2 regions of the Mesorhizobium sp. DxT genome follow, and region 2 is predicted to be linked to the other one. Evidence: predicted binding sites of a transcription regulator. Region 2 holds the regulator's gene; the other holds the start of a gene.
What was found. Region 2 encodes LexA, which represses DNA repair genes until DNA is damaged. Its sites were predicted from a motif close to TGTTCNNNNTGTGTTCNG; they were not measured.
Positions count from the first base shown of each region.

Region 1: ACVJNE_RS06760 (ImuA family protein) is a predicted target of LexA. The motif match lies at 4,997-5,014, and genes of this name have one in related genera.

Region 1 is NZ_JBZFLJ010000002.1:558,465-564,354, reverse strand. Features, by position in the region: gene ACVJNE_RS06770 (error-prone DNA polymerase) at 1-2,574, opposite strand, end outside; gene ACVJNE_RS06765 (DUF6504 family protein) at 2,571-4,121, opposite strand; gene ACVJNE_RS06760 (ImuA family protein) at 4,036-4,974, opposite strand; gene ACVJNE_RS06755 (metallopeptidase family protein) at 5,180-5,611, shown strand; gene ACVJNE_RS06750 (VIT1/CCC1 transporter family protein) at 5,703-5,890, shown strand, end outside.
Region 2 is NZ_JBZFLJ010000005.1:52,897-58,786, forward strand. Features, by position in the region: gene moaC (cyclic pyranopterin monophosphate synthase MoaC) at 1-206, shown strand, start outside; gene ACVJNE_RS11055 (molybdopterin molybdotransferase MoeA) at 208-1,419, shown strand; gene lexA (transcriptional repressor LexA) at 1,742-2,458, shown strand; gene ACVJNE_RS11065 (ComEC/Rec2 family competence protein) at 3,118-5,157, opposite strand; gene gltX (glutamate--tRNA ligase) at 5,275-5,890, shown strand, end outside.

The DNA.
Region 1 (5,890 bases), on a different contig from region 2:
GTAGCCGGCGTCGCGCTGTTGCACGAATGTCGTCATCTCCGCCTCGGACAAGCCCTTGATCTGCCGGAACCCCAGCCGCACCGCATGGCGTGTGCGAATGACACCATGCATCTCCCTGTGCCGGTGTGCGACCTTCGCGGGATCGAATGGCGCTTCCTCGAGCGTACAGTCCCAGGCGGAATGGTTGATGTCGACCGGCCTGACTTCCACGCCGTGGTCGGCCGCGTCGCGGACGAGCTGCGCCGGCGCGTAGAAGCCCATCGGCTGCGAATTGAGGATCGCCGCGCAAAAGACGTCCGGATAGAAAGTCTTGAACCAGCAGGACGCATAGACCAGCAGCGCAAACGAGGCTGCATGGCTTTCCGGAAAGCCGTAATCGCCGAACCCCTCGATCTGCTTGAAGACACGCTGCGCGAATTCCTCGGGATAGCCTTTCGCCGTCATCCCCGAGATCATCCGCTTCTTATAATCCTTTATGGTTCCAAGGCGCTTGAAGGTTGCCATCGCTCGGCGCAGTTCATCGGCCTCGCTTGGCGAGAAGCCGCCGGCTACGATGGCGATTTTCATCGCCTGTTCCTGGAACAGCGGGACACCGAGCGTCTTCCCCAGGATCGTCTCAAGCTCGGGCATCACATAGTCGGGCTTTTCCTTCTTCTCGCGACGCCGAAGATAGGGATGAACCATATCACCCTGTATCGGACCAGGCCGCACGATCGCCACCTCTATGACGAGGTCGTAGAATTCGCGGGGCTTCAGCCGCGGCAGCATCGACATCTGCGCGCGGCTCTCGATCTGGAACACGCCGAGCGTGTCAGCCCGACAGATCATGTCGTAGACCCGCTCGTCTTCCTTTTTTATGCTGTCGAGCGTCAGATTTAGCCCATAGTGCTCGTCCAGCAGGACGAAGGCGCGCTTCAGGCAGGTCAGCATGCCTAACGCCAGCACATCGACCTTGAGCATTTTCACCGCATCCAGGTCGTCCTTGTCCCATTCGACCATCTTGCGCTCGTCCATCGCCGTCTTGACGATTGGCACCATCTCGTCGAGCCGGTCCCTGGTGATGACGAACCCGCCGACATGCTGCGAGAGGTGGCGAGGAAAACCCATGATTTCGTTGGCGCGCTGCATGACTCGCACCGCAATGGGATCGCTTTCGGCAAGGCCTCCGGCCTTGGCTTCCTTCACGCCGACCTCGGACGAGGACCACCCCCAGATCGACCCGGAAAGGGCCGACTGGACGTCGTCCGAAAGCCCCATCGCCTTGGCCACCTCGCGCATCGCCGATCGTCCACGATAGGTGACGACCGAAGCCGCCAGCGCCGTATGTTTTTCACTATATTTCTCATAGATGTAGGCCATGACCTCGTCGCGTCGCTCGTGCTCGAAATCGACGTCGATATCCGGCGGCTCGCCGCGCTTTTCGGAGATGAACCGCTCGAAAAGGCAGTCGATGATGTCTGGGCCGACCTCAGTGATTCCGATGCAGTAGCAAACCACGGAGTTGGCGGCCGAACCCCGCCCCTGACAAAGGATGCCTCTCGACCGGGCAAACTTCACGATGTCGTGGACAGTGAGAAAGTAGCGCGCGTAGTTGAGCGTCGCGATGATGTCGAGTTCCTTGCGGATGAATTCCTTCACCCTTTCCGGCACGCACTCCGGGTAACGGTGCGTCGCGCCTTCCCATGCCAAGCGCTCCAGTTCCTGCTGCGGCGCCAGCCCAGATTCCGTCGGCTCGTCCGGGTAGTTGTATTCCAGCTCGCTCAGCGAGAATTTCAATGTTTCCGCAAACCGGATCGTTTCGGCAAGGGCACCGGGATACCGCTTGAACAGCCGCGCCATTTCCGCCGGCGGTTTCAGATGGCGCTCGCCATTGGCCTGCAGTGCGTAGCCTGCCCTGGCGACGGGCGTGTTGAAGCGGATCGCGGTAAGCACGTCCTGCAATGGCCGTCGTTCGGCGGCATGAAAAAGCACGTCGTTGATCGCCATCAGCCGCAGACCGGCTTCCGAGGCCATCGCCGCCGCCTGCTCGATGCGAAAGCGGTCATTGCCGTCGTACAGGGTTGCAACGGCGAGCCACACCGCATGCCGGCCGAAATGCTCCCGCAACTGCCTCAGAAGATCGCGCTCCTTTGTTACCTCTGTCGAAAGTGCCGGGATCACGGCCAGCGACATGTGCCCGCCCCATTCCAGCAGGTCGGCGAGATAGACCCTCGGGTCGCCTTTCGGGCTCTCGTCGCGAAAATTCGCCTGGGTGAGCAGGCGGCACAGGTTCCCCCAGCCCTTTCGGTCGCGCGGATAGGCAAGCACATCGGGCGTGCCGTCGGCAAAGACGAGGCGGCAGCCGGGATGGTAGGGCAGGCTCGATGCCGCCCCCTTTTCTTCCGGAAGTATCTGCTTCGACTGGCTCCAGGCGCGTACCACGCCTGCAACCGTGTTGCGGTCAGCAAGTCCCATGGCCGCGTGACCCAGCATGTAAGCGGCAACCACCAGCTCCTCCGGCCTCGACGCCCCGCGCAGGAACGAAAAGTTCGATTGCGTGGCGAACTCGATGTAGGGAACGGTCGCAGCACTCATGCGAAGACCCCTTGCATGAACCAGCGCGGCGGCGTTTCGCCCTTGTCGTAGAAGCCTTCGCGATAAAGCCAGTAGCGCCGACCGCTATCGTCCTCGACCCGGTAATAGTCCCGCGTTTCGCCCGCTTCCTTTTCCTGCCACCATTCCGGGGTGATGCGTTCGGGGCCTTCCGCCCCTGCAACGCGATAGGACGCGCGCCGCCAGCGGAAACGGGCCGGCGGCCCCTCGGGAATTTCAGCCATCACCTCGACCGGTTCAGGATGCGGGAAAAGCCTGACCGGCCGCTCTCTGGAAAGGAAATACGCTTCCCCTTTCGAAGGAGCGCCTTCCGCAGAGCCTGCAAATGGAACAAACGCAACGGCGCGTTCGGGGATGTGGCTTTGGACCATGACGGGCTGCAGGATCGAACGGTCGCCCAGCCGGGCGCGGACACGATCGGCAAAAAGCGCCAGCCCCACCTCATCCGCCTTGCTTTCGCCGGCCAAGTCGACCTGTTCCGCCGCGAAGGGTGCGGCTTCCAGTGCCGAAAGCCGCACCATTTCGAACCCGTAATCGGCATCGACGCCGCCAAGAGCCTTGAGCTTTTCGCGGAAGAGCTTGAGGATCAGCGCCGGCTCGCGCAGCGGCCGCGACGCGCCAATGGTCAGGCGATGCACGGCCCCGTCCACCCGGAAAAGGGCGAGTTGCAGCAGGCGCGCACCTTCGTCACGCCGCTCCAGATCGGCTTTCAGCGTCGCCGACAGGAGAAGCAGCAGCCGTTCGATATCCTCCTCAAGCACTACGGGCTCTGCGAGGCGGCGCTCCACCGAGAGTGGCGCGACGGGCAGGCGCGGCGACACCGCCTCCTCCAGCCGGCCGAGCGCCTGATCGAGCCGCATGACCGGTAGCCTGCCGAAACGGCGCACGAGCGGCCCGCGCGGCGTATCCATCAGCGCGCCGACGGTGCGCAGGCCCAGGCTTTCCAGCCCCTTGCATGCGGGAGGCTCAAGCCGCAGCGCCGCCGGCGGCAGGCCGGCGAGCGCCGGTGCCTCCGCGCCCGGCTCGATCGGCACAGGCCGCAGGAAACGGGCGGCCGCCCATGCCATGCCCGGCGTGGAGGCGAGCCCCGCACGGGCGCGAAAGCCCTGGCTGTAAAGCCGCTCCAGCACCTCGTCGAGCATCGCCTGTTCGCCGCCGAAGAGGTGGACGCAACCGGTGATGTCGAGGAAGAGCCCGTCCTCTCCGCACAGCGCGACCAGCGGCGTATAGCGATCGCACCAGTCGGCAAGGCTTTCCAGAAGCCTGCGGTCGGCCTCCGGCTCCGCCTCGATCACGTCCAGCCCGGGATGCATGGCGCGCGCATCGGCGACCCCCATGCCCGGCCGCAGCCCGAGGGCCGCGGCCGTCTCGTCGAGGGCGGCGATGCGTTGCGTATTGTTCTCGCGGCGGCTGATGGCAAGCGGCCGGCGGGCACCCTTGACCTCACGCCGCGCCTCTGAGCGCCAGGCCCGCCCCAGCCGCGCTCTCAGGATACGTTCCGTCGGCAGCAGCGGAAACCACAGCGCCATGATCCTGCGCCCCGCCGGGGTTGGATCGTCTCTCGTCAAAGGCGCGTTCATCGTCGTTCCATTCCAGTGTGAAGGTTGCAGGCATGCCCAGGCGGCTTCGGGAAACCGCGACGGTGAAAGCGGGCGGACCGATCGATCCGGCAAGCGCACCCGAAAGGATCTGCCGCTTCGCCGCGGGCGCGGCCGACACGACAAGCCGCACCGGAGCTGCCGTCGGCGCCGGCTCGCCGGCATGGCGCAGGAGATAGAGCGGGCGGCCCGCGGCCTGGGTGCGCCGATGCAGGCGGCGCGTGGCGGTCAGGTCGAGCTTCGGCGTGTGCCCCCGCACCTCGAGCAGCACCGCCGAAAGCGCGCCAAGCGCAGCGGCCTCCTCCGCCACCCACAGCGCATCCTCCAGCCGGCGGCCCTGCGCGACCAGCAGGGCCTCGGGCGGCAGGCCGAACCGGTGCAGGATACCGGGCGCATAAGGGCTTCCCGCCTCCGAAAACGTCTCGCTCGCAGTCACCCACAGAAGCGGTGCCTTCACCGCCGTCTGTCTGCGCGCCAGCGCGACCAGTGCCAGCGCGAAACCAGCCACGGCGCCTGCATCGCGCGTTTCCCTGCCATGGATCTCCACCAGAGCCGCGAGCGGCAACCCGCCGCCCAGCGCGGCGTCGAGGCCGTCTGCGCCCGTCGGCAGAAGTCCTGCCATGCCGTCGGCAGCGCCCTGCCGGCGCAGGACAATGCCCGCCCCGGCACTGGCCGAGCCGGCCACCTCAGCCGGCTCCAGCCGCTCCGGCAGCGTGCCCTCGATCCTCGCAATTTCCCGGCGCAAGGCACAAACAGCCTCTCGCGCCACGGCGGATGTCGCCATGATGCTGCTCTTTCGCGCTAAATGTTCCTATTATGTTCTAATGGATTCCAGAGCCGCACCGAAGAGTCAAGCGGAGTCTCGAAGAATTTATTCCTCTACTCTGGCGGCCAATCCGGCATCGCGCGCGTATGGCCCGGTAACGCTTGCGGAATCAGGGGTCGAAAGCCGCGCTGCAAAGGTCTATATGGCGGCCAAAGGACACTGCATGGCCCGCATCTATCAGACCCGCGACTGGACCGATCAGCTTTCGCCCTCGCTTCAGGAGTTTGAGCTTCTGGCGCTGGAAACCTATGCGCATCTGCCCGGCGAATTCCGCAAGCTCACCGGCGAGATCGTCATCCAGATCGCCGAATTTCCGACCGACGAGATCATGGACGACCTCGCGCTGGAGACGCCGTTCGACCTGCTCGGCCTGTTCGAGGGCCGCGGCATCGCCGAGCGCTGGAACCCTTCCACCGGAGAGGGTCCGAACCGCGTCACCCTCTATCGCCGCGCCATCCTGGATTACTGGGCTGAAAACGAGGAGACGCTGGGCGACATCGTCGCCCATGTGCTGATCCACGAGATCGGTCACCATTTCGGCCTGTCCGACGACGACATGGCGCAGATCGAGGAAAACGCCGAGACCCGGCCCTAGCGAAACCCCACAATTCCGGCGTTTCGGTAGTTGCTTGCAGACCTGTGACGCTATTCCCAGGGCGAGTCCCACAACCGATGAGGCGAAAACCGTGACCGTCCCCTCAGCGCATCCGGATGATCCGCACTACATCACCCGCAGCGGTTGGCTTCGTGCTGCCGTTCTGGGTGCCAATGACGGCATTGTCTCGGTCTCCTCGCTCATCGTCGGCGTGGCGGCAGCCGGCCCCGACCCCAAAACCGTCATCATCGCGGGAATTGCCGGGCTGACGGCCGGCGC
Region 2 (5,890 bases):
ACCTGCCCGGTCTGCGCGTCACGGCGCTCGCCCGCGTTACCGGCAAGACCGGCGTTGAAATGGAAGCGCTGACGGCGGCTTCCGTCGCCTGCCTGACGATCTACGACATGGCCAAGGCAGCCGACCGTGCCATGATAATTTCCGACATCCGTGTGGTGGAAAAGTCCGGCGGCAAGTCCGGCGATTACCGGCTGCAGGACGTCTGACATGGCTGGCCTGCTGCCGGTTGACGAAGCGCTGCGCCGGCTGCTCGACGATGTGACGGCCCTGCCTCACGAAGATATCACGATTGGTGAGGCCGCGGGGCGTGTTCTGGCCGCTGCAGTCGAGGCACGGCGGACGCAGCCTCCCTTCCCCGCTTCGGCGATGGATGGTTATGCCGTGCGCGCGGCGGACACCACCGACCCGTCCACTGCTTTGAAGGTTATCGGTCAATCGATAGCCGGCAAGCGCTTCGATGGCGCGGTCGGCGCCGGCCAGGCCGTACGCATCTTCACAGGCGCGCCTGTCCCCGAAGGCGCGGATGCGGTTCTGCTTCAGGAAGATGCCGAGCCGGACGAAGACGGGCGAACCGTCCGCGCCAGAGAAGCGGTCACCCCTGGCCGTCACGTAAGGGCTGCCGGGCTCGATTTCCGGGCCGGCGACGTCCTTTTGGCCAAAGGCCGGGTGCTCGACGCGGCAGCGCTGTCGCTCGCAGCAGCCGGCAACCACCCGCTCCTGTCTGTAGTGCGCGCACCGCTGGTGGCGATCCTGGCGACGGGCAGCGAGCTGCTGCCGCCCGGTTCGGAACCCGGGCCCGACCAGATCATCGCATCGAACGGCTACGGGGTCGCGGCGCTGGCGCGCGACGCACGTGCTCGGGTGCTCGACCTGGGCATCGCACCTGACGATCGCGGTATGCTTGCCGCGCGCGTCCGTGACGCACTCTCGGCCGGTGCTGATGTCATCGTGACGCTCGGGGGCGCCTCAGTCGGCGACCACGACCTCGTCCGCGAGGTGCTTACTGGCGAAGGCATGGCGCTCGACTTCTGGAAGATCGCCATGCGCCCCGGCAAGCCGCTGATGTTCGGCAGGCTGGGAGAAACCCGCGTTCTTGGCTTGCCGGGAAATCCGGTTTCAAGCCTTGTCTGCGCGCATCTGTTCCTGAAACCGCTGCTCGCGAACCTTGGCGGCCGCCCACATGTTGCCGACATGAGGGAAGCCGTCCTTGGCGAAGCCATGAAGGCCAATGATCACCGGCAGGATTATGTCCGCGCGGCAGCGACGCATGAGGACGGGCGCCTCGTTGCAAGGCCGTTCGCCGTGCAGGATTCCTCGATGCTGACGACACTGGCGCACGCCAACGCGCTCATCATCCGCGAACCGAACGTGGCCGCTTCGGAGGCTGGAGATGTCTGCCGCGTGCTGATGCTGCGCTGAGCGAGCGGCTTTCTAGTCGCGTTCAACGAGACGAAGATCGTGGCCGGTCGCCGCAATGTGACCCATCCGGTCGGTTCTGGACTGGATGTCCTTCAACCGCTCGATTGCAGCAGCAAGCTCCTTGTCGGAGCGGCGCAGATGTAGATCGCGCCCAGCCTGGCTTCAAACCAGCCGCTCGAGCTCTACAGTCATTTTTTCCCGCGCCACTGTCTCGGAGCCTCCTACGCATTCACGATAATTTAAGCCGTTGCGGAACACAACTGGAACAGATAGTGTTTGTTCTGGTTTTGTTTATGGACTGATTCCCAAAAGGGGCAACAGAATGCTGACGCGCAAGCAACACGAACTGCTTCTCTTCATCCATGAAAGGCTGAAAGAAACTGGCATTCCCCCTTCCTTCGACGAGATGAAGGAGGCGCTCGACCTCGCTTCCAAGTCCGGTATCCACCGCCTGATTACTGCGCTCGAGGAGCGCGGCTTCATTCGACGCCTGCCCAACAGGGCACGTGCGCTGGAAGTGCTGCGGCTGCCAGACTCGATCGCGCCGGGGCTCAATGCGGCCAAAAAGTTCTCGCCCAGCGTCATTCAAGGCAGCCTTGGCCGGGCGCCGGAACCCTCGCGCATCCAGTCTGCCAGCAATGACGATGATGCCGGTGCGGCCGTTGCCATTCCGGTGATGGGCCGGATTGCCGCCGGCGTGCCGATCGAGGCGATCCAGCACAAGACGCACTCGATCAGCGTTCCGCCGGAAATGCTTTCGGGCGGCGAGCACTACGCGCTCGAGGTCAAGGGTGACTCGATGATCGAGGCGGGCATCTTCGACGGCGACACCGTCATCATCCGCGACGGCCAGACCGCCAATCCCGGCGACATCGTGGTGGCTCTCGTCGACGATGAGGAAGCAACCCTCAAGCGGTTCCGCCGCAAGGGCGCCTCGATCGCGCTGGAGGCTGCCAACCCCGCCTACGAAACCCGCATCTTCGGCCCTGATCGCGTGAAGGTACAAGGTAGGCTCGTCGGGCTCATCCGGCGTTATTGATCGGCCATTAGACAAGGTCATGCTCGACTGAGGATGAGCATGAGCATGAGGGGTGGATTGATCGAATCCAACCTATTGGGCTCGATGCACGTCAAGGAATAGCCCGTCGGGCAGCAGGATTCCCGAGCGATGCAGACCCTCCCTCATGCTGGGGGTGCGAGCCCCCGGGTCTTGCCTTCGGCGAGCCCGAGGACAGGCTCCGCGAGCCTCGAAGGACGCACCGATCAGTGCTTTCGCTGCAAAGGCATCGCGGCAGCCGGCTGGCTGTTACTCACCTTGCGATTTCTGCCAGGGTGGAAGTCCCCTCGCCTCACGCGAATACTGCCGGTGCGCGTGCCAGGGCCGATAGGGTTCGCGGATCGCGAAACGAATGTTTGGGTAAAAAGCCGGTCTCGCGGAAGTGCGATTCCTGACACCGGCGTCTGTGCCACTGCTTGCTTCGGTTCCGCGTGTTTCGCCGGCGATGTCTTTCTCGAAAACGATCTCGGCGCTCCCGCGGCGGGCCAAATCGCGCTTGGTGATGACGGTGACGCTGCTGCCGCGACAGGGACTGTTCGCCGTTGCGTCGTCGATGACGATGAGGCTCGCATAAGAACACGCAGTCGAAGCCGTTCGTTCGCCGTCGGCGTGAACGACTATGCCGCCGCCGCCATGGCGCGCTACGCAAAGCCCTTCCCGGCACTGGAATGGCAACGCACCCTGATCATCGGCCGGGGTGGCCGAGGCGGCCCGGCGTCACCTTCCACAGGCCGTGCAACATCGCCCGCATTCGCAGCCCGCTGCCAGTTCTGGAAGGTGAAGGTGCTTGGTCGTTGGCGGTTTACGGCGAGTCTGCCGTCACCGAGATCGACCGCAACAAGCCGCGCGTCCTCGGAGACGTAGACGTGAGGCAGCTGGCGTGTCGCGATCAGCAACGCGCCGGCGACGAGCATCGGAAGTGCTGCCCAGCGTAGTGCGCTGCCGGCCATGGTCATGATCGCCAATGCCGCTGTCAGTACAAGCACCGCCGAAAGCGGGATCGCCCCGGTGGCATCGAATGCCGATCGCTCCGCGAGCCACAGGGCTATCGAATTCATCGCGGATATGCCCATCCCCATCGCGTACAACGCCGGCCCTTCCAGGCCGAAGGGCATCAACAGGCATGCGAAAACCGCTGCCGGCATGACGATGGCGGAAACGAATGGCATGGCCGCAAGGTTGGCGACGAGGCCGAGCGGCGAGACCTGCTGGAAATGCCATGCTGTGAAAAGCGCCGTCGCGAGACCGGCAACGACTGACGTCAGCGACAGTCCCGAGACGTATTTCATGCCCGTTGTGAAGGCCAGCCGCACGGGACCGTACTTTGACGCCTGTCGGCGCGGCGTCCGCCTTTCGCGGTACGAGGCCCAGGCCGCGTAGGCCGCCACGAGCGCGGCGGTTGCAGCAAACGACATGTGGAAGCTCGGCCCCATCACCTCATGCGGGGCGATCAGCAGGATGATGACGGCCGATATGGCAAGGTTGCGCATCGTGAGCGCCGCGCGGTCGACCATGACGGCAAGCAGCATCACCGCAAGCATGGTGAAGCTGCGCTGCGCTGCAATGCCTGCGCCCGAAATGACGAGGTAGGCCGCCGTCGCGGCGAGCGCGCCGAAGGCGGCATATTTCTTCGCCGGCTGTCGCGAGGAAAAGCCCGGTGCAAGCGCAAAGGCGGTGCGCAAGCCGAACATCACAGTCCCGGCCACCAAGGCCATATGCAGGCCGGAGATGGAGATGACGTGATAGAGCCCGACTACGCGGAGCGCCTCGTTCATCTGTTCCGGTATGCCTGCGCGGATACCGGTAATCAGGGCGGCCGCGATAGCGCCCTCAGGGCCGCCGATGCTGGCCGCGATGTCCTGCGCCATGCGTGTACGCCAGCCCTCCACCCATGCGGCGGCGGCAGTCATCAACCCGGGTTTGTCTGCCGTTTCCACGAGCTCCGGATTTCTGAGGAAAAAGCCGACCGCGCCGATACCGTCAAAGTAGCTGTTGAAGGCAAAGTCATAGCTCTGCGGGCGGACTGGCCCGGAAGCAGGCATCAGCCGGACGAGACCTTGCACGGCATCTCCAGGCCGCAATGTTTCCGGCACTTCGCGGGCGGTTGCACGAACGCGATCCGGCGCATACCGAAGCGCCGGCCGCTCGGTCGCGATGACATCGAGCGTCAGGCGGATGCGGCCCGATGCCTGCTGCTCGATGCGGACGACGCGGCCGGTCAGGCGCGTTGAAATCTCGGAGCCGAGCATCTGCGTGCTGGCCCGCCATGTCTCGAATTTCGCGGCAAGAACGCCTGTGAGCGTGATCAACACCGCGAGAGACGCCATCCGTAGTCCAGGCCGGTTTGCGAGCGCGAGTGACAGGGCCACGAGCAGACCAGTGGTCAGAAGCAGGCCGCCAAGTCCTGGCTCGGTCGGTGCCGAGAAGTAGAAAAGCGCGCCCAGCGCGATGAAGACCGGCACGAAGACGAACGCGGTGCCATGCTCAAGCTCGCTGTCCAAGCTGCTGCGCAGCACAGGACCGAGCCTGGCGAGCGGAGTGAGACTGCTTGTCGGTACGGGTAGCGACGGCGCTCGCAGGGTTTGCGGAAGATGGACTTCGGGGGCAGCATTTTCAGGCGCGACGACACGCGCGCCGAACTGAAGGCGCTCGTCCTGTCGCGTCGCCGTCTCCCCGTCCATGCGGCGTTCCCCACCCGGTAATCGCTTGCACGCCGAAGCCTCTATGCTACATGAGCCCCATCAAAACACCACAGGCGCAGCCGCTGCGCGCCCTCATCCGTTTCCGGGGAAGAAGAAATGTCCGACAAGGTCGTCACCCGTTTTGCGCCGTCACCCACCGGCTACCTGCATATCGGCGGCGCGCGCACCGCGCTTTTCAACTGGCTGTTCGCCAAACACACCGGCGGCAAGATGCTGCTGCGTATCGAGGATACCGACCGCGAGCGGTCGACCGATGCGGCAACGGCAGCGATCCTCGACGGCCTCTCTTGGCTCGGTCTGGGTTGGGACGGGGAACCCGTCTCCCAGTTCGAACGCGCGCAGCGTCATCGCGAGGTGGCCGAAGAGCTCGTGCGCAACGGCAAGGCCTATCGGTGCTACGCCACGCAGGCGGAGCTTGAGGAGATGCGCGAGAAGGCGCGCGCCGAGGGCCGTCCGCCGCGCTATGACGGACGCTGGCGCGACCGCGATCCCTCGGAGGCCCCGGCAGGCGTGAAGCCCGCCATCCGCATCAAGGCGCCTACGGACGGCGAGACGATCGTGCGCGACCGAGTGCAGGGCGACGTCAAGTTCCCCAACAAGGATCTCGACGATTTCATCATCCTGCGGTCCGACGGGAACCCGACCTATATGCACGCCGTCGTCGTAGACGATCACGACATGGGCGTGACCCATATCATTCGGGGCGACGATC